Regions from separate parts of the Ensifer sp. Root1252 genome, predicted to be linked through region 2. Evidence: riboswitches for the same ligand, from Rfam matches in the RefSeq annotation. Region 2 holds a riboswitch; each other region holds the start of a gene.

Region 1 (6,972 bases), on a different contig from region 2:
TCTTCCTTGATGTAGCGGATGAGGGCGACGATCGAGAAGCCGTTGCAGCGGGCAACCGCGCCGAGCACGACGAAGACGAAGAGCAGCGAGGTCAAATAGAATGTGCCGATCAGCATGGCGAGATTGGCGATCGAACCGACGCCATATTTGCCGATGGTGAAGGCCATGGCGCCGAACGCACCGATCGGCGCCGCCTTCATCAGGATCGCGACCAGCTTGAAGATCGGCAGCGTCAGCGCGTGCAGGAAGTCGACGACAGGCTCCGCCTTCTTGCCGACCATGGCGAGGGCCAGGCCGAACAGAACGGAGATGAACAGCACCTGCAGGATATCGCCCTCGGCAAATGCGCCGACGAGCGTGGTCGGAATGATGTTCATCAGGAAGCCGGTGATCGACTGCTCATGCGCCTTCTCGGCGTAGGAGGTGACCGCCTTGACGTCGAGCGACGCGGGGTCGATGTGCATGCCGGCGCCGGGCTGCACCACATTGGCCACGATCAGGCCGATGATGAGCGCGAGCGTCGAGAAGGTCAGGAAGTAGATCATCGCCTTGCCGGCGACGCGCCCGACCTTGGCGAGATCGGTCATGCCGGCAATGCCGGTGGCGACGGTCAGGAAGATGACCGGGGCAATAATCATCTTCACCAGGCGGATGAAGGCATCGCCTAGCGGCTTAAGCTGCGTGCCGACCTCCGGGTAGAAATGGCCGAGCAGGATGCCTGCGGCGATGGCCGCCAGAACCTGGACATAGAGATGACGATAGAAAGGTGTCTTGCCGCGCGGTTCCGCGGATTGGTCGATAATCATGATATCCTCCACTTAGGCCCAGTCCGGCGTCATGCCGGGCCTCCCAGGCCCTATTTCCGAAGCGCGACAGCTCGGGCTGTCATGAGGATGTCATTTGCAATGGGCGTGCCAGATCGCAGCACAGCTGATCAGGCCATTGAAATATCGCCATTTTTTCGAGAATCTTGGATCACGCACACGAATATTTGAGCGGATATCCGCACAGATCATCTGGAAACTTGCGCGGAATAATGCACAATTCCGCCATGTCCATGCCCGCGCCCAGCCCTATCAATCCAGAGGATCTCGACCGGCACATGCGCCGCGCCTGGCTGATTTTTGCCGCGCTAGCGTTAGTGCTGCTGGCAGCGGGGCTTTTTTTCGCCGGCGAATATGGGCGAAACAAGGCGCTTGAAACCGTCGACATCCAGAGCCGCATCGATGCCAATCTCAAGGCCTCGCTGCTGAGGGCAGTGCTGGAGCGGCAGCGCGCGCTGCCTCTGGTACTGGCAGACGACGTAGAGGTGAAGACGGCGCTTGAGAAGGGTGGCGACCAGCCGTTGCAGCGGCTCAATCAAAAGCTCGAGGCGCTGGCCGCCAATACGGATGCGGCGGTGATCTACGCGATTGGCCTCGACGGCGTGGCGGTGGCTGCCAGCAACTGGCGCGAGCCAACCAGCTTCGTCGGCAATGACTACGCTTTCCGCGAATATTTCCGGCTGGCGATGCGCGATGGCAAAGCCGAGCATTTCGCCATGGGCACCGTCAGCAAGCGGCCAGGCCTCTACATATCAAGACGTGTCGACGGGCCTGACGGCCCGATTGGCGTCGTGGTCGCCAAGCTCGAATTCGGCGGGGTCGAGGCCGATTGGCTCGCCTCCGGCAAGCCGGTCTATGTCACCGACCGGCGCGGCATCGTGCTGATCACCAGCTTCCCGTCCTGGCGCTTCATGACGACCCGTACCATTCCCGGGGATCGCCTCGCCGCCATCCGCGACAGCCTGCAGTTCGGCGATGCCTCCCTGCTGCCGCTGCCGTTCCGCCGGATCGAGCCAACGAGCAATGGATCGAGCGTGCTGACAGCGCTTCTGCCCGGCAGCAGCGAGCGGCAGTACCTCAGGGTCGAGACCATGGTTCCCTCGACCAGCTGGCGGCTGGAGCAATTGGCACCGCTAGACGCAGCCCTTGGCGCCGCGAGCCGCGAGGCAAGGCTGCTGGCCCTTGCCGTTATCGTGCCGCTGCTGGCGCTTGCCGCATTCCTTCTTCGCCGGCGCCAGGCTTTGACGCAGGTCGCGGCCAACGAACGCGCCGCGCGCGATGAGTTGGAACGCCGAGTGGCCGAGCGCACACAGGACCTAAGCCTCGCCCGAGATCACCTCGAAACCGAGATCTCCGACCACAGGCGCACGGGCGAGAGGCTGCAGGCGGTGCAGCAGGAACTGGTCCAGGCCAACCGCCTGGCAATCCTCGGACAGGTGGCGGCGGGCGTTGCCCACGAGATCAATCAGCCGGTCGCAACCATCCGCGCCTATGCCGACAATGCGCGCACCTTCCTCGACCGCGGCCAAAAAGAAACCGCCGTCGAAAATCTCGAAAGCATCGCTGCGCTGACCGAGCGGGTCGGCACCATCACCGACGAACTGCGCAGCTTTGCGCGCAAGGGCCGTTTCGTCGCCGAACCGACGGCGATGCGGGAGGTGATCGAAGGCGCTCGAATGCTGCTGCGCAGCCGCTTTGCCGGCCGCATGGACGCGATCGTCATCGACCTGCCTGATAACGGCCTCAGCGTGCTCGGCAATCGCATCCGCTTGGAACAGGTGCTGATCAACCTGTTGCAGAATGCCCTGGAAGCCCTCGGTGATCGGGCAGACGCTGAGATCCGTGTGCGGTGCGAGTTAGGCCCCTCCGAAACAGTTTCGCTTGTTGTCGCCGACAATGGTCCGGGCATTCGGCCCGATATCCTCGAAGACCTTTTCACCCCGTTCAACACCTCCAAGGATGAAGGCCTCGGTCTCGGCCTTGCCATCTCCAAGGAGATTGTCGCTGACTATGGCGGCGACATCGAGGTCAAGACCGGCCCAGAAGGCACCGTCTTCACCGTGCGTTTGAAGAGGGCCTGAGCGATGCAGCAATCCGTATGCCTCGTCGACGACGACAGCGAACTCAGGCGGGCGATGAAGCAGACGCTGGAGCTTGCCGGCCTCGCGGTCTCCGCCTTTCCCGGCGCGGCGGAAGCGCTCGCAATCCTCAACCCGGATTTTGACGGCATCGTCGTCAGCGATATCCGCATGCCCGGGATCGACGGCCTCACGCTGTTTCGCCGGATCGCCGACTTCGACCCCGACCTGCCCGTCATTCTGGTCACCGGCCACGGCGATATCCCGATGGCCGTTCAGGCCATTAAGGACGGCGTCTATGATTTCATCCCGAAACCCTTTGCCGCCGACCGTCTGGTGCAGAGCGCACGCCGCGCCTTGGAAAAACGCCGGCTGGTGATGGAAAACCGCGCGCTGAAACGCGCAGCCGAAGTCGCCGGTGAGAGCCTGCCGCTGATTGGCCAGACACCGGTCATGGAACGGCTGCGCCAGACCTTGCGGCATATCGCCGACACCGACGTGGATGTGCTTGTTGCCGGCGAAACCGGCAGCGGCAAGGAGGTGGTGGCGACGCTGCTGCACAATTGGAGCCGGCGCCGCAACGGCAACTTCGTGGCGCTGAACTGCGGCGCACTGCCGGAAACGGTAATCGAGAGCGAGCTTTTCGGCCACGAGCCCGGCGCCTTCACCGGTGCCCTGAAGAAGCGCGTCGGCCGTATCGAGCATGCGAGCGGCGGCACGCTTTTCCTCGACGAGATCGAGGCGATGCCGCCGGCAACGCAGGTCAAGATGCTGCGAGTGCTTGAAGCCCGTGAGATCACGCCGCTTGGCACCAATATCGTGCGCCCCGTCGATATCCGGGTCATCGCCGCGGCCAAGATCGACCTCGGCGACCCGGCCCAGCGGGGCGATTTTCGCGAGGATCTCTATTTCCGGCTGAACGTCGTCACCCTGTCGATCCCGCCGCTGCGCGAACGCCGGGACGATATCCCCCTTCTCTTCTCGCATTTCCTGACGCGGGCAGCCGAGCGTTTCAAGCGCGACGTGCCGACGCTTTCGCCGGCCGTCAGCCACTATCTGATGTCTCATTCCTGGCCGGGCAATGTGCGCGAGCTCTCGCACTTCGCCGAGCGCGTCGCCCTTGGCGTCGAAGGTTCGCTCGGCCAACCGATTGCCGCGGCGCCGACCAGTGCCGGCCTGCCCGAGCGGATCGAGCGCTACGAGGCGGAAATTCTGAAAGAAGCGCTGCGGGCGCAGCACGGCGACGTCAAGGCGACGATCGAAGCGCTCGGCATTCCGCGCAAGACCTTCTATGACAAGCTGCAGCGGCACGGCATCAACCGTGCGGATTATGCCGATCGCCGGGGATCAGAGAAGTCCGGCCGCTAGCGCATTTCCAGGAAAAGTGCGGAGCGGTTTTCCGTCAGGAAATGCGCAAAAACCAAAAGAACGAGCGTGCCCGCGGCTTCGTCTCATCCGGAAACGCTCTACCGGGCAATCAACAGGCCTGACACGCAACCTTCGGATTAACGCTTGACTGCGCATCCGGATCGATGGCTATCTCTAGGCATTCACCAGGGGGGTCCCGWCAAGGGGCTGAGATACTGCTGGGCGGATCGGCTTTGCCGACCGAGGCGCAGTGACCCGTTGAACCTGATCCAGTTCATACTGGCGTAGGGACGGTGCAGACATTGACGCCACGATTCCGTCATTCGCGCGGAATTTCAGGCGAACATGTCTTTTCCTTCCGGCTTCAGAACTGGGTCTCCAACCGCAAACTTGGAGCCTCATCATGAATATTGCCACCAAACCCGCAGAACTCTCGGTCACAAAAGGCCCGCTTCCCGCCTCGAAAAAGGTCTACAAGCCAGGCACGATCCATCCCGACATCCGCGTTCCCATGCGCGAAATCACCCTGCACCCGACGTCGGGCGAGCCGCCGGTCACCGTCTACGACGCCTCCGGTCCCTACACCGTAGAAGATGCCAACATCCGCATCGAGGACGGTTTGCCACGACCGCGCCGCAACTGGATCATCGCTCGCGGTGATGTCGAAGCCTATGACGGACGCGACGTGCGGCCGGAAGACAACGGCTTTGCCTCCGGCGACCGGCTGACGCCGACCTTTCCCTTCCGCCACGCGCCCTTGCGCGCGACCGGGCGGCGCGCGGTGACGCAGCTTGCCTATGCGCGGGCCGGCATCATCACGCCCGAGATGGAGTTCGTCGCCATCCGCGAGAACCTTGGCCGCGACGCTGCACGCGTCACGCTACGCGACGGCGAAAGCTTTGGTGCCCATATCCCCGATCACGTCACCCCCGAATTCGTCCGCCAGGAGATCGCCAGCGGTCGCGCCGTGCTTCCGGCCAACATCAACCACCCGGAGTCCGAGCCGATGATCATCGGCCGGAATTTCCTGGTGAAGATCAATGCCAATATCGGCAACTCCGCCGTCACTTCGTCGATGGCCGAGGAAGTGGAGAAGATGGTCTGGGCGACCCGCTGGGGCGCAGACACGGTCATGGACCTGTCGACCGGCCGCAACATTCACAACATCCGCGAATGGATCATCCGCAACTCGCCCGTGCCGATCGGCACCGTGCCGCTCTACCAGGCGCTGGAAAAGGTCAACGGCATCGCCGAGGATCTGAGCTGGGAGGTCTATCGCGATACGCTGATCGAGCAGGCGGAACAGGGGGTCGACTACTTCACCATCCATGCCGGTGTCCGGCTGCACTATATCCCGCTGACGGTCGACCGGGTCACCGGCATCGTCTCGCGCGGCGGCTCGATCATGGCGAAGTGGTGCCTGCACCACCACAAGGAGAGCTTTCTCTACGAGCACTTCGAAGAGATCTGCGACATCTGCCGCGCCTATGACGTCTCGTTTTCGCTCGGCGACGGCCTGCGCCCGGGCTCGATCGCCGATGCCAATGACGCGGCGCAATTTGCCGAACTGGAAACGCTGGGCGAGCTGACGAAGATCGCCTGGGCGAAAGACTGCCAGGTGATGATCGAGGGGCCTGGCCACGTGCCGATGCACAAGATCAAGGAAAACATGGACAAGCAGCTCGCTGTCTGTGGCGAGGCACCGTTCTATACGCTTGGGCCGCTGACGACCGACATCGCCCCCGGCTACGACCACATCACCTCGGGCATTGGTGCTGCGATGATCGGCTGGTTCGGCACGGCCATGCTCTGCTATGTGACACCGAAGGAACATCTGGGGCTTCCCGACCGCAACGACGTCAAGGTGGGCGTCATCACCTACAAGATCGCGGCCCATGCCGCCGATCTCGCCAAGGGGCACCCGGCGGCCCGCACGCGCGACGACGCCCTGTCGCGCGCCCGCTTCGAGTTCCGCTGGGAGGACCAGTTCAACCTGTCGCTCGATCCGGAAACCGCCCGCTCCTTCCACGACGAAACCTTGCCGAAGGAGGCGCACAAGGTCGCGCATTTTTGCTCCATGTGCGGGCCGAAGTTCTGCTCGATGCGGATCTCGCACGACATCCGCGCCGAGGCGCAGAAGGAAGGTTTTCAAGCGATGGCGGCCAAGTATCGTGAGGGTGGCGACCTCTATATGCCGGTCGACAGCGAGGCAGACGTACGGGGATAACGACCACGCCAGAAGGGGCGGCAACCCCGCCCCTTCTGGCGCCCGGCGGGCTCCGGCGCTCTTTACGCAATGGCCCATCTCTTCGTCATGCTCGGGCTCGACCCGAGCATGACATTGGAGGCAGCCGGCCTGTTGATACGAGGCTGACACAGAGGTGCCGGCTGGATGCTCGGGTCAAGCCCGAGCATGACGGTGAGAGGAATTGTTGCCGCATCAGCATCTTGATCGCTCCAAGGAGGTCGCACCCGGCCCCTTCCGGCGCCCTAAGGGCTGCCTGCAAGCAGAGCGCCGACATCGCGCAGAACATTGGCACCGGCGACGAGGTCTGCCGGATCCGTGTGTTCGCGCGGATTGTGGCTGATCCCGTCGTGGCTCGGCACGAAGATCATCGCAGCCGGCGCGATGCGGGCGATCATCTGGGCGTCGTGGCCGGCGCCGGAGGTCATCCGCCGGCTCTTCAGCCCACGGGCCTTCG
Region 2 (6,972 bases):
TCTCGTCAAGCTGGCGCAGTGCGCCATCGTGAGGTTGCAGCGATCCATTGTCCTGTTCGGCCCTCGGGATCCTGGCTACGTGTAATGTCGGTCACGACCGCGGCACAATCCGCGCCATGGGTGAGGACGCCATCAATGCGTTCAATGTTCAGTCCACCGATCGCAACCAGCGGGGTCGATCCGATTTTCTTCCTCCATGTGGTGAGGCGGGCAAGCCCCTGCGGCGCCCACTTCATCTTCTTGAGAACAGTCGGATAGACCGGTCCCAACGCGACATAGTCGGGCGCGACGGAGAGCGCCATATCGAGTTCGGCCTCGTCATGTGTGCTGATTCCCAGCTTCAGTCCGGCCCCACGGATCGCGGCCACGTCAGCTTGCGCCAGATCTTCCTGACCGAGATGAACGAAATCGCAGCCTTCGTCGATCGCCACGCGCCAATGGTCGTTGACGACAAGTTGGCAACCGTGTCTGTCGCATATGGTTCTGGCGATGCGGATATCGCTACGAACCTCGCTATCGGGTCTTTCCTTGATGCGAAGCTGGACCAGCCTGACTCCTATTGGAACGAGGCGCTCGACCCAATGCGCGCTGTCGACAATGAGGTAAAAGGGATCGAGCTTCATGAGAAGACCGCCTTTCCGATCAACGGGGTGGAGGGGACTGCCATGTCTCTCGGTTCGAGCATGCCGGCTTCAAAAGCCAGCCGCCCGGCCGCGATCGCCTTGGCAAAGCCCGATGCCATCACGGCCGGATTTCCGGCACCGGCCACCGCCGTATTCAGGAGCACGGCATCGAAACCGAGCTCCATCACCGTCGTTGCATGCGAAGGGCGGCCGATGCCCGCATCGACAATCAGAGGCACGTCCGGGAAGTGTGCGCGCATCGACCTCAAGGCGGACAGGTTTTGCGGCCCCATGGCACTGCCGATCGGAGCACACCAGGGCATCAACACGCGGCAGTCAGCCTCCAGCAGGCGCTCGGCAACGACTAGATCGTCGGTCGTATAGGGAAAGACCTCGAAGCCTTCGTTCGAAAGGATCCGTGCGGCTTCGACCAGCGCGAACACATCCGGCTGCAATGTGTCGTGATTGCCGATCACTTCGAGCTTGATCCAGTTCGTCTTAAAAACCTCGCGCGCCATCTTGGCAGTGAGCACCGCCTCCTTGGCGGTGTGGCAGCCGGCGGTGTTCGGCAGTATTTTCGTCCCAAGCTCGCGGATCAGTTCGAAAAACGCACCTCCCGCTTTGCCGCCGGCCGTCTCTCTCCTCAAGGAGACCGTGATGATTTGTGTCCCTGAGGCCCGCACGGCGTCCGAAAGCACGGCTGGAGATGGATAGCCCGCTGTGCCCAGGAGCAGTCGAGAGGTAATTTCCGTGTCGTAGACTTGCAGCATGGTCAGCCACCTTTCATCGGCGAGAGAATTTCGATGCGATCATGGTCGCGTAAGCGCCATCGATCGCGGTCGGCCGCGTGAACGAGTTCGCCGTTGACAGCGGTCGCCAGCCAGCTTCCTTCATAGTCAAGTGCTGCCATCAGTTCGGCGAGCGTCGAGCAGGCGATCTCGTGCTCGTCGCCATTAATGTTAAGGTTCATCATAGAACTCCGATCTGTGGTCCGGGTTGAGCAGAAGTTCGGCAACGTCGTGCGCAAGGGCAGGCGAGAGCAGGAAACCGTGTCGATACATCCCGTTCACGGAATAGATCGAACCGCTTCTGGTGATCCTCGGCAGATTGTTGGGGTAGGCGGGGCGAATGCCAGTTCCGGTTTCGGTGATCTGCGCTTCGCCGAAGGCCGGGTGCAGGGCGTAGGCTGCGTTTAAGAGCTCCATCAGCGACCGTGCAGTGATGGGACCGGACAATTCGCTCTCTATCATTGTTGCCCCGACCATGAAGACGCCCTGGCGGCGTGGAACGACATAGATGGGGTGTCGTGGATGCAGGAAGCGCACTGGACGCGACAGCTGAATGTCGCCGGTGCGCAGATAGAGCATCTCACCACGCACGCCCCGCAGTGCCGCGTCATCCGGGAGCCTGGCACTGCCGGTGCAATCGATGCGCCAATCGACACGGCGATCGACGGTCGCATCCGTCATCTGGCCGAAGTGAAAACGCACGCCCATGGCCTCTAATGTGTCACGGAGCGAAGACAGCGCCTCTCTCGGATCGAGATGCGCTTCCCTCGGAAAGTAGAGTGCACGAGAGAAACGGCCGGCGAGATCCGGTTCCAATTTGGCTATCTGATCTGCATCAAGCCACCTGTACCCTGTGGTTCGTGTCGCGAAGCGATCGAGTTCGCGTGTGTCACGTGCGGCGGCGACGACGAGTGTCCCCTCTTGCGCGACTTTGTCGGGCAGCGCCGTCTGCCACCACTCAATAGCTGTCGCGCCGACGCGTTCGACCTTCTCGTCGGCACATTCGCGCTCACACCAGGGTGCCAGCATGCCTCCGGCAAACCAGGATGCCCCGGCGCCAATCCGTTCTGATTGTTCGACGACGTCGACCTCAATGCCGCGTCGTGCCAGCTCGTAGGCAGTGACAAGACCGACGACACCCGCTCCTTTAATGATCACCGGATTCATTCGGCAGCCGCTCGAGCAGATACTTGGTTGGCGCTGTAGGGCCATTCACCCATGCGCCGCTCTGCTAGCGGGCGTAGGTGTTGCCGTCTATGCCCGCGGTTTGGCTCGTGTACGACATCTGAAAAAACCATTGGCTGGCTCCAACCTTGACGTTTGGAGACCCAGATCTTGGAGCTGGAAAGATAGAGACACGTCCACGCGATAGCAAAGGAGCTGTCGCAAATGCCGTGGTTCCCACCGTCCCTACGCCAGCATGAACTGGATCAGGTTCAACGGGTCATTGCGCTGCGGTCGAAAGAGCCGATCCGCCCAGCAATATCTCAGCCCCTGCCGTGCTTTGTCAAGCGTTGTTAGTTCATTCCCAACGGGGCAAAAACGTCATCCACATGCCATAGAGCATATCTTAATGCGTATCGCGCCGTGAGGAGGGAGGTGAAGCGTGAAGAAGCACGCCACGATTCATTTCGCCTGCAACGATCATCGCGACGGTTCATTCGCCGGAAAGGTCAATTTAGCGGCCTACGCGGAAAATGACTTGTGAACGCCAGGCATTGCTGAAGTCCGGTTCACCGTTGGCGATGATTTCATTCGTGTCCACCGCCGCAATTTCAAGTCGGAACGTCATATTGAGTCGGCGACTGGTGCTGGAATGCTTACGCCGATGGCGACATCGCGCCCGGACCAATCGTCATTCCGCCTGTACTGCCGATCAATCCGTCGCAGCTGCTCGCCGATTGGGTTATTCGAGTTCGGCGTTAGAGCAGCCAACCGCCTAGAGCGCCCTGGTCACGACCTGCGTTGCGACTCCGACCAGTAGACCCGCCAACGCCACGGCGGTTCCAAATCTCGCCACCTTCATACGGCGCCAGCGCGCGCCATCCCAATCATAGCTCATCAGATGCTCCGTCACGCGAAAGAACCGCAATCCATGGGGGCTGGATTACGGTTCCGAGTTACCGGCGGGGTACAGGAGGGCGACGGCAACGAACGAGAGCGTGCGTTCTGCCCGTTAATTTCTGGTTGGCGCACAGAGGCACCTTTTCGCCTCTAAGAATTTACTGCCATAATGAACTGGGTGTCAGCGCACGATACGCGGGCTAACGCTGGCGAGTACCTTGATGATGTCGTCCTCAAGGGTCTGACAGAGCGTTTCATACTCCTCGAGCATCGTGTGCTCGGGCGTCAGTTGTTCGCGTAGCTTGTCGCGCTTCATTGCTGCCTCGCCGTAAGCCTCAAGCAAATGGGTCATCGCGAGGAAGTTGGCATCGGAGATCTGTCTCCGGTGCCTTGGCAGCCGCATCATCATGCGGCCCCGCCCGATCTTTTCAAAGTCCATTGCACGCTCCCAGCCTGCCGGCTCGGAGAGATTTTCTCCGACAAAACAGAAAGTAGCAACATGAACCGACGCATTAATGCGGGGGCCTCGCGCTCGTCTAACAGTGAGAAGGCCTCAAGGAGTATGGCGTTTAGTAGAACAGGCGCTGCAGCGTAAGTTTTGCTTTCAGGCATTTGGAGGCATCGTCTGCAACACTGCAATCAACGTCTCGAATGTTCTCAAGCGATTCTTTTCTCGCTTCTTCATTGATGTCGCTCAGAGACCTTTCATGGTTGGTGCCGTCCCTGGAAGTGACGGTACACAGATTTCCCAAGCACACCGCCGTGTCCGCCTGAGCGGGCGCGCCCGAGGCGATGAGCGCCACGGCAATAAACGTGCTCATGCAGTTCGACCATTTCTCCTCGGTAGGTCGCCGTTCCGCATCCATTTGAGTTCCCCGTTTTGAGTGGTTCACGATGCAACGCCCGGTCGGTAATTGTCCAACTCACTAGTAAAAAGGAAAGTCCCAATGAGCGCCATATCTGTGCAGCAAATTTGTTCTGACCAGTAAGGACAACTATCGCCGATTTCGTGAATGTTACCGCAAGGAAGGTCTTCTGCCCCGACTTCGTCGCCGATCCGGATGCAGTCAACCGCGATCCATGGGAAGGACTGGTGCCTATATTTTATTGGCAGATGCGCGACCTCAACCGATAGGCCGACGTCGAGACGATCACGAAGTATCAACGGCGGCGGGCGATGCTCGCTCTGACTACGACACTTGTCCTGACGGCCTGTGGGATTTCGGCGCCAGCAATTGTGGACGGCCTGCGTCGGGTCGTCGGGACTGATCTGGTCGGCGCGACGGGCGACGCCGGCAGATCAGCGGAAGATAGACCGGACTGTGGCCGGCTCTTGTGCCGGCGGCATCTGGACGAATGGTATTCATGGCCGGTTCAGCTGGCGCTGCTGCTACCACGTTTTGGAAGTGGCTGTCGGCAGTGCTCGGTAACATTCCTCGGTGAGGCAATAGGAGGGGTCAAATCTTCACTTCGCTTGACAAGTGATCACAAACGTGGCCGAACCCAAAGGTACCAAGGCGCCGATGGGCCAGATTGGTCGACTGCGCGCCTATCCGGATGCGTCTTTCCGCGACGTGACGGCTCCCAACGCAGATACTCTCTACACCTATAGTTTCTTCGATATCGCCAAGGAACCCTATGTCTTGAGTCTTCCAGATCTGGGCGATCGCTACGCGCTTTTCCCAATGCTTGACGGCTGGACCAACGTCTTTGAAGTGCCCGGAAAGAGAACAACAGGAAAGGGCGCGCAGACATATGCGATCACCGGACCTGGGTGGACCGGGACCCTGCCTGAAGGGATGACCGAGTACAAATCACCGACAAGCATGGTGTGGCTCCTCGGACGTATCTATTGCACCGGAACGCCTGAGGACTATGCCGAAGTCCACAAGCTTCAGGATGACGTGAAGCTCGTTCCCCTGAGTGGCTACGGAACCAACTACACCCCACCTGCCGGCAACCCCGACCCGACTGTCGACATGAAGACCGCCGTTCGTGAGCAGGTCAATGCGTTGGATGCTGTCGCCTACTTCAAACTATTCTGCGACCTGCTGAAGACTAATCCACCCGCTGCGGCCGATGCCCCACTTTTGGAGCGGTTGGCCACCATCGGGATCGTTCCCGGTAAGGATTTCGACGAGAGCAAACTCGACGTCGTCCTTCAGAAGCGACTTCCACAGATCGCGTTCGCGCGGATTATGTTGCACTTCGAGGATAGTGGTGGCGATGTCAACGACGTCAACGGGTGGCATACACGACGAAAACGGGTCTCTACGGTACGGACTATGTGCAGCGCGCCCTGATCACCGCCATCGGGCTTGGTGCCAATCGCCCACAGGATGCGATTTATCCGACGAGTACGAAGTCCGGCCATGGTCTGATTGCTCGCGACTATAATGGCTCGGAAAGCTATGTGATCAACTTTGCCGAGGGACAGCTGCCACCGGTAAACGGGTTCTGGTCGATTACGATGTATGACTCGGGATACTTCTTCGTTGATAACCCGCTGAACCGCTATTCAATCAGCCCACGCCAGGACCTCAAAGCCAATGCTGACGGATCGACCGATATCTACATCCAGCATGAGTCTCCAGGCGCAGACAAAGAGTCGAACTGGCTACCTGCCCCGAAGGGTAAGTTCATTCTGATGATGCGGTTGTATTGGCCAAAAGAAGGAAATCCGTCAATCCTCGACGGATCGTGGGTCCTACCGCCTGCAACGAAGACGAATTAACAAGCATAAGCATACGGCGTGGCCGTTTCGCGGCCACGCTGACCAGAGTATCGTAGTGTGATCCCAGTCGGGGGCCGAGAGTGGGGCAGCGCGTCACTCTGCGGTGTTGATCATTCACATCGCTTAGTGCAGCATCCTGGTCGGTTGCTGTTCGCTCTGATCTCGACGTGTTGGGCTCGTCCGCCTACAGAACCAGCGACCGCATTCGGTCAATGCCAACTCATCCGTATTGCCGAACCTAAATTCATCCATCAGGAATTTTGCGAGGCGGCCAGCGCGGATGTCTTGGCGCGGGATCCTCGTTTCGAAGCAAATGCGATCGAATATCCTTTGAAGTGTATCGAGCTGTTCGGGTGCGAGTTCAAAACCTGACTGGTCAAAGTGAATAGCCATTTAGACCTCCCTTCTTAAGCTACCGCCTTCACCGAAGAGAGAAAGATAGCGAAATCTTTAATTGGCTCCAAGTGAGCAAAAGTTGAGATTGCGTGCGTCGAACTGCTGCTGGTAGTGGGGCCTCCGGCTCAGAGCTCACAGAGAAGCGGCCCTGATAAAAGGCGCCGCAGGAACGAAAGCGGAAACGAGACGACTCCCTAGCTGCTCCTTTCCTTAAATGCGAATTGTTCTCGCCAATCATCGGATTTGGTTCTATATTTAGTTATTGCTGATATTGTTGACGGCCTTCCCGTCACAGAGCCCCAAGCTACAAAAGAAGGCCGCTCTTTTCCAGCTGTCTCGCTGGGTCAGGCAGCCACCCTCACAAATT
Region 3 (6,972 bases), on a different contig from region 2:
GCCGACATTGGTCGCGACGTCGAGATGTGCAAACAGGTTGTTGTCCTGAAAGATCACGGAGACGGGTCGTTCTGCCGGCGCCTGTCCCGACATCGTCTTGCCGAGAATGCGAACCTCGCCCCGGTCCGGCTCCTCGAAACCGGCGATGACATGAAAGAGGGTCGACTTTCCCGACCCGGAGGCCCCGGCAACTGCGACGATGCCACCTGGCTGAATGGCGCAATCGAAGTGCAGTGCGGTGGTGTCGTAACGAACGTCGACGCCAACAAGTTCTACCGCCGCCTGGGAATTCATGCGTTTCGTCCTTCCGGCACTCGCCTGTCGCCGGCCGTGCCGAGCATGGTGAAGATCAGGCAGATGAGGCCGAGGAAGAGCGCCAGACCGGCTGCATCCGCGGTGCGATAGCTGCCCATCCGGCTGTAGAGCAGCCATGGAAGCGTGACCATGTCCTGCGAACCGAACAGCGCCACTGCACCAAGGTCGCCGAGCGACAGCGCCATGGCGAAGGAGAACGCCATCAGCAACGGTTTCCGGAGCGGCGGCAAGTCGATCCATCGCAGGCGATGGAAGCCGCGGATGCCGAGGCTTGCTGTCAGTCGGTCGGTGCGTGCGGCATGTGTTGCCATCGCCGGTGCCAGGATCCGGTGCACGAACGGCAGCGCCATCAATGCGTTGATGGCGACGACGATGGCGGGGGCGAAACGGGCGACATCGCCGAAGGGGCGCAGGAGCAGAAACCATCCCGCACCGAGCACGACCGGCGGCACCAGCAGCACCAGCGACGTGCTGGCGGTGACAGTGCCCGCAAATGCCCTGGCCAAGGTCGGGGCGTGGCGACGCGCCACGACGATGCCGGCGGCGCGGATCATCGCGGCGGCCATGGTGACGCAAAAGAATGCCGAGAGGACGGCGATGACAATGCTGGTGACGAGAGCACGATGCACGGTCGGGTCGCCGGCAAGCTTCACCAGATCCGCACGCAGGCCGGAACCGACGACGGCGATCAGCGGTGCGCCGATGAAGAGCAGCGAGAACAGGATCCAGCCGGCGTCGGACGTCCGGGAGAGGCCGGTTCCTGCATCATAGCGTCTGGAGATTTTGCCCGCGGTTGCGCTTTGTGCAGGTTCGGTCGCGACACGCGTTAGAGCCAGGAGCAGGGCTCCGGTCATGACGATCTGTAGGGCGGACAGGGCGATCGCCCGCGGCGGGTCGAAATCGAAGCGCAGCGCCTGGTAGATCGCGACCTCGATGGTGCTGGCGGCAGGCCCGCCGCCGAGCGTCAGGACCAGCGTGAAGCTGGTGGCGCAGAGCATGAAGACGAGGCCGGCAGCACCTGGCAGCAATCCCCGAAGGACCGGCCACTCGACAAAGCGGAAGAGTGCGGCTGGCGGCATGCCGAGATTGGCGGCGGTTCTCCAGTATTCCGAAGGGATGCGCTCGAGCCCGGCGAGAAAGAGACGTGCGATAAGCGGCATGTTGAAGAAGACGTGGGCGAGCAGGATGCCGAAAAGGCCGTAGATGCTGATCGGCTGCTGCAGCCCGAGGCCGGCGAGGGCGGTGTTGAGCGCGCCCTGCCGGCCCCAGATCTCGATCAGCCCGAGCGCGCCGACAAGCACGGGCAGGCCGAGCGGCAGGGCCATCACCCGCAGAACCCAGACGCGGCCGGGAAAGCTCGGCCGGCGCGCAAGCGCCCGTGCGATCGGGATGGCAAGAACAACGGAAAGCAGCGTCGAAAGGCTCGCCTGCAGCAAGGTGAAGCGCGTTACCCGCCAGATATAGGCATCGAACAGCACGCTGTTGCCGAAGTCACCGCTCTGGAGCAAAAGGGCTGCAATCGCCAGGCCGACAAACAGCAGGATACCGCCGAGACTTAAAGTCCCGGCGGTCATCGTGATGCGATTTTCGGCAGGCGCGAACAAATGCGCCTCAGTTCTTGCTAATGGCGGCCAGCCATTCGTCGATCCAGGCCTTGCGGTTCGCCGCCACCTCTTCCGACGGCAGCAGGAAAGTCTTCTCCGGATTGACCAGCTTGCTAAAAGCCTCCGGCAGCGGCTCCTTGGTCGCCGCGACCGGCATCATCCAGTTGGTCGTCGGAATGATCGACTGGAACTCCGGGCCGGTCATGAAGGCGAGAAACTGCTTGGCAAGCTCCGGCTCCTTGGCGCTCTTGGTCATGCCGGCAACTTCGATCTGGATGTAGTGACCTTCCGAGAATTCGGCCGCCTGGTAGCGGTCGGTGTTTTCCGCCACCATGTGGTAGGCGGGCGACGTGGTGTAGGAAAGCACCATCGGCGCTTCGCCCTTGGTGAAGAGGCCATAGGCTTCCGACCAGCCCGGCGTTACGGTCAGTACCCTGTCCTTGAGCTTGGCCCAGGCGGCGCCGGCTTCGTCGCCATAGACGGCCTTGACCCAGAGAAGCAGACCGAGGCCCGGCGTCGAGGTGCGCGGATCCTCGATGACGATCTTCTGAGAGGCGTCGCCTTCGACCAGTTCCTTCAGGCTCTTCGGCGGCGTCTTCAAGGTCTGGGTGTCGTAGACGACGGCGAAATGGCCGTAGTCATAGGGAAGGAAGGTGTCGTCGGTGAAGTCGCCGGGTACCTTGACGTTGGCAGGCTCGATGCCGTGCGGCGCGAAGAAGCCGGTGGCCTTGGCCTCGGCGACGAGGTTTGTATCGAGGCCGAGCACGATGTCGGCCTTGGAGGCCGCGCCTTCGAACTTGAGGCGGGTCAGAAGCTCGACGCCATCGGCGACGCCGACATAGGTGACCTTGCATTCGCAGGTCTTCTCGAAAGCTTCGGCGACCTTGGCACCCGGCCCCCATTCGGTGATGAAGCTTTCATAGGTGTAGACGGTCAGCGTCTTGTCGGCAGCAACGGCATTGGCCGCGAAGACAAGTCCTGCCGTCGCGGCAAGCGCTAGCCGGCTAAGAACCTTGAGTTGCGATGAATTGGACATGGCAGGCACCTCTCCCTAAAAATGATGTTGCATGGGAAAAGGGCGTATCGATCCGATCGCGTCTAATCCCTCCGCCGGTATGAGCCGGATCAGGTTCCGCGGGTTGGCGTTCAACGCCTCTCAGCCTTCGGCCGCCATGCGGTCGGAAGGCACCCCGTTAGAGCGGGTAGAGATTTACCGCCGAGCCGGTTTGATGGCAAGCGAAGTTTGAGGACGGCAAAAGCGCCCGCCCCGCATTTTCGCGCCGCGGCGCATGGGGTAAAATCGTCGGCAGAGTTTGCAGACGCCGAAGGAGCCTGCGATGACTGACATGCTCGTTCGCCTTTATGCACTGCCGGCACAAGCGAGATCACCGCTTGCTGACGGTATCGGCATTCACCGCGCAATGGCACCCGAACGAAGCTTGTTGTTCCCTGGATCGAGCAGACATTTGGCTCCGGCTGGGCGGGCGAGGCGGAGGCGGCCTTCAGATCGACGCCGACGTGCATGCACATCGCGGTGTTCGAGGACCGGATCGTCGGCTTTGCCTGCCACGATGTCACAGCGCTCGGTTTCTTCGGGCCGACGGGCGTCGACGAGGCCATGCGCGGACGGGGATCGGCGAGGCGCTCTTGCGCGTGAGCCTGACGGCGATGCGTGACGCAGGCTACGGTTACGCCATCATCGGCGGCGTCGGCCCGGCCGAATTCTACCGACGCACGGTCGGCGCCATCGAGATCCCCGATTCCAACCCCGGGATCTATGCGGAGATGCTGTTTCCCGATACCTTGCCCGAAGATCACTGACAACGAGGACGCAAAATCGCCGGATCGCGCCCTTGTTCGGTTTTCTTGCTTTTCCTTGCCCGTGCCTTTGCGCTATGGGCTTTGCCATGGCCCGATCCACCTTCACCATTCTGCTCGGCGGTGCACTGACCCCGACCGATCGCCTTGCGCGCCAGCTCGCAGGCAGCCGCTTCGTTGCGGCCGATGGCGGCATGCGGCATGCGCGGGTGCTATCCGTGACCCCCGACGTCTGGGTGGGCGATTTCGATTCGACCGAGGAGGCGCTGCTCGCGGAATTTGCCGATGTCCCGCGCGAGCCCTATCCCGCCGCCAAGGCTGCGACCGATGGCGAAATCGCTGTCGAGGCGGCGCTGTCGCGTGGCGCCGAAGCCTTGATCTTTGCCGGCGCGCTCGGAGGATCACGCAGCGACCATGCCTTCCTGCACCTGCTTCAGGCTGCTTCGCTGGCCGAACGTGGGTTGCCGGTGTTCATGACCTCGGGTGAGGAGGAGGCCTATCCGCTGCTTGCAGGCGAGATCGAAATCGATCTGCCGAAGGGCAGCCTATTCTCGATCCTCGGACTGACCGATCTCATCGGGCTTACGATCGTCAACGCGCGTTATCCGCTCACCGATTTCACGTTGCCGTTCGGGTCTTCGCGCACCGTTTCCAATGTCGCGGAGGGTCCCCTTCGCATTTCCCTCGACACCGGCCGGGCGATCGTTCTCGCCCGCCCCTATGACCTTTCCGGAGCCTGAGCCTTGGCGCCTCCCATTCTGAAACTCGACGATATCTTCCTGACCTTCGGTGGCACGCCGCTTCTGGCCGGCGCCAACCTGCAGGTGGAGCCGGGGGATCGCATCTGCCTTGTCGGGCGCAACGGTTCCGGCAAATCGACGCTGATGAAGATCGCCGCCGGTCTTGCCGAAGCGCAATCGGGCGAGGTCTTCCGCCATCCGTCCTCGACCGTTCGCTACCTGCCCCAGGCACCGGATTTCGAAGGCTACGACACGGTGCAGGCCTATGCCGAGTCGGGCCTTGGCCCAAGCGACGACCCGTATCGCGTCGCTTACCTACTGCAGCACCTGGGTCTGACCGGCGAAGAAGACCCGGCACGCCTTTCCGGCGGCGAGGCGCGCCGCGCAGCGCTTGCCCGGGTGATGGCGCCGGAGCCGGATATCCTGCTGCTCGACGAGCCGACCAACCATCTCGATCTGCCGACGATCGAATGGCTCGAAGACGAGCTGACCCGCAGCCGTTCGGCCCTGGTGCTGATCTCGCACGACCGGCGCTTCCTCGAAAAGGTCTCGAACGCGACGGTCTGGCTCGATCGCGGCCAATCCCGCCGGCTCGACCGCGGCTTCGGCCATTTCGAGGCCTGGCGCGACGAGGTGCTGGAGGCGGAAGAGCTGGAGCAGCACAAGCTCGGCAAGGCGATCGAGCGCGAGGAGCATTGGCTGCGCTACGGCGTTACCGCCCGGCGCAAGCGCAACATGCGTCGTCTCGGCGAATTGCAGGACATGCGCTCGCGCCATCGCGGCCACAAGGGGCCGCAGGGCTCCGTTCAGGCGGCGGCTTCCGACGCCAAGGAATCGGGCAAGCTGGTGATCGAGGCGGAGAAGATCACCAAGGCTTACGGCGAGCGGACGATCGTTGCGCCGTTTTCCATTCGCGTGCACCGTGGCGACCGGATCGGCCTTGTCGGCCCGAACGGTGCCGGCAAGACGACGCTTTTGAAGATGCTGACCGGGCAGATCGAGCCGGATACCGGCACGGTGAAACTCGGCACCAATCTTGAGATGGCGACGCTCGACCAGAAGCGCGAGGATCTCAACCTCGACGATACGCTGGCCCACTACCTGACCGACGGCCGGGGCGAGAGCCTGATTGTCAACGGCGAGCAGCGCCATGTCACCGGCTACATGAAGGACTTCCTGTTCCAGCCGGAGCAGGCGCGCACCCCGATCCGCGAACTGTCGGGCGGTGAGCGCGCCCGGCTGATGCTGGCACGCATTCTCGCCCGCGCCACCAACCTGCTGATCCTCGACGAGCCGACCAACGATCTCGACATCGAGACGCTGGACTTGCTTCAGGAGGTCGTCGCCGGCTTTGCCGGAACCGTCATCCTCGTCAGCCACGACCGCGACTTCCTCGACCGCACCGTGAGCTCGACCATCGCGCCGGCCAATCCCGAAGCGCCTGACGGCCGCTGGATCGAATATGCCGGCGGCTACACCGACATGATGGCGCAGCGCAAGGGCGCGATCGAAGAGCGGCGCAAGACGGAGAAGGCGGAAAAGGCCAAGGTGGCCGATGCCGCTGCCCCCGCAGCCGAGGCACCGAAGGCCAAGGGCAAGCTCTCCTACAAGCAGAAGTTTGCACTCGAAAACCTGCCGAAGGAAATCGCCAAGGCGGAGGCGGAGGCAGCCAAGCGCGAGGAGCGGATGGCCGACCCCAACCTCTTTGCCAAGGACCCGAATACGTTTGCGAAACTGGCGAAGGAGCTGGAAAAGCTTCGCGGCGATCTCGCCCGCATGGAAGAGGAATGGCTGGAACTGGAGATGCTGCGCGAGGAGCTCGAGGGCTGAGCCTCGCCGCTCCCGCGTTGAAAGTTGGCAAGGGGTATGATAAGGAAAACTTATTATATCTCTCGTGAACGATCCTGATGCCGACAAAACTCGAATCCGAAACCATCGGCATGTTGCTGACCGATGTCTCCCGCCTTCTGCGTGGCGCTTTTGACCGCAAGGTCAACGCCATGGATCTCGGCATCACGCCCGGTGAAGCGCGCACGCTGATCCAGGTGGCGCTGACCGAGGGCATCAAGCAGGCGGAAATCGCCACGCGCATGGGCATCGAGCCGATGACGCTGTCGGCCTATCTCGACCGGCTGGAGGCGATGGAGCTGGTTGCCCGTCTGCCCGACCCGGCCGACCGCCGCGCCAAGAACGTCGTCATCACCGACAAGGCCGATCCGCTGCTCGCCGAGCTGATGGCGGGGCTGCGCGAGATGATGAATGCCTATACGGAAGGGCTCGACGAGGCGACGCGCGACATGCTCTGCGCCAACCTGCGTATCCTGCGCGAAAATTTGCGCGGCCTCGATCCGTGCGTCGCCGGCAAGGAGAAGGGTGCAAAGCCATGACGCGCCGCATGAGCGAACGGCGCACCAGCATCATCGGCGCCTTCCTTGTCGCGCTCGGCCCCGTTTCCATGGCGCTCTATACACCGGCAATGCCCGAACTGGTCCGCG

Evidence for each region. A riboswitch is a leader RNA that binds a small molecule or an ion and turns the genes downstream of it on or off. The one in region 2 is predicted to bind thiamine pyrophosphate.
Region 1: linked by a shared signal. The riboswitch ahead of thiC (phosphomethylpyrimidine synthase ThiC) and the one ahead of thiO (glycine oxidase ThiO) in region 2 are both predicted to bind thiamine pyrophosphate.
Region 3: linked by a shared signal. The riboswitch ahead of thiB (thiamine ABC transporter substrate binding subunit) and the one ahead of thiO (glycine oxidase ThiO) in region 2 are both predicted to bind thiamine pyrophosphate.

Annotation. Positions count from the first base shown of each region.
Region 1 is NZ_LMDT01000037.1:990-7,961, reverse strand. Features, by position in the region: gene ASD02_RS29745 (dicarboxylate/amino acid:cation symporter) at 1-806, opposite strand, end outside; gene ASD02_RS29740 (sensor histidine kinase) at 1,037-2,905, shown strand; gene ASD02_RS29735 (sigma-54 dependent transcriptional regulator) at 2,909-4,270, shown strand; TPP riboswitch at 4,448-4,579, shown strand; gene thiC (phosphomethylpyrimidine synthase ThiC) at 4,674-6,497, shown strand; partial or broken gene ASD02_RS29725 (Zn-dependent hydrolase) at 6,761-6,972, opposite strand, start outside.
Region 2 is NZ_LMDT01000007.1:89,165-96,136, forward strand. Features, by position in the region: gene ASD02_RS09670 (thiamine phosphate synthase) at 6-623, opposite strand; gene ASD02_RS09675 (thiazole synthase) at 620-1,393, opposite strand; gene thiS (sulfur carrier protein ThiS) at 1,396-1,593, opposite strand; gene thiO (glycine oxidase ThiO) at 1,583-2,569, opposite strand; TPP riboswitch at 2,802-2,918, opposite strand; gene ASD02_RS40375 (hypothetical protein) at 3,351-3,473, opposite strand; gene ASD02_RS09690 (hypothetical protein) at 3,657-3,914, opposite strand; gene ASD02_RS09695 (hypothetical protein) at 4,045-4,296, opposite strand; partial or broken gene ASD02_RS40575 (glycoside hydrolase family 19 protein) at 4,454-4,607, shown strand; partial or broken gene ASD02_RS39670 (hypothetical protein) at 4,653-4,905, shown strand; partial or broken gene ASD02_RS09700 (DUF1254 domain-containing protein) at 4,954-6,209, shown strand; gene ASD02_RS09705 (hypothetical protein) at 6,333-6,602, opposite strand.
Region 3 is NZ_LMDT01000057.1:251,274-258,245, reverse strand. Features, by position in the region: gene ASD02_RS34740 (ATP-binding cassette domain-containing protein) at 1-294, opposite strand, end outside; gene thiP (thiamine/thiamine pyrophosphate ABC transporter permease ThiP) at 291-1,895, opposite strand; gene thiB (thiamine ABC transporter substrate binding subunit) at 1,927-2,955, opposite strand; TPP riboswitch at 3,005-3,122, opposite strand; partial or broken gene ASD02_RS34725 (GNAT family N-acetyltransferase) at 3,257-3,740, shown strand; gene ASD02_RS34720 (thiamine diphosphokinase) at 3,827-4,477, shown strand; gene ASD02_RS34715 (ABC-F family ATP-binding cassette domain-containing protein) at 4,481-6,307, shown strand; gene ASD02_RS34710 (MarR family transcriptional regulator) at 6,385-6,864, shown strand; gene ASD02_RS34705 (multidrug effflux MFS transporter) at 6,861-6,972, shown strand, end outside.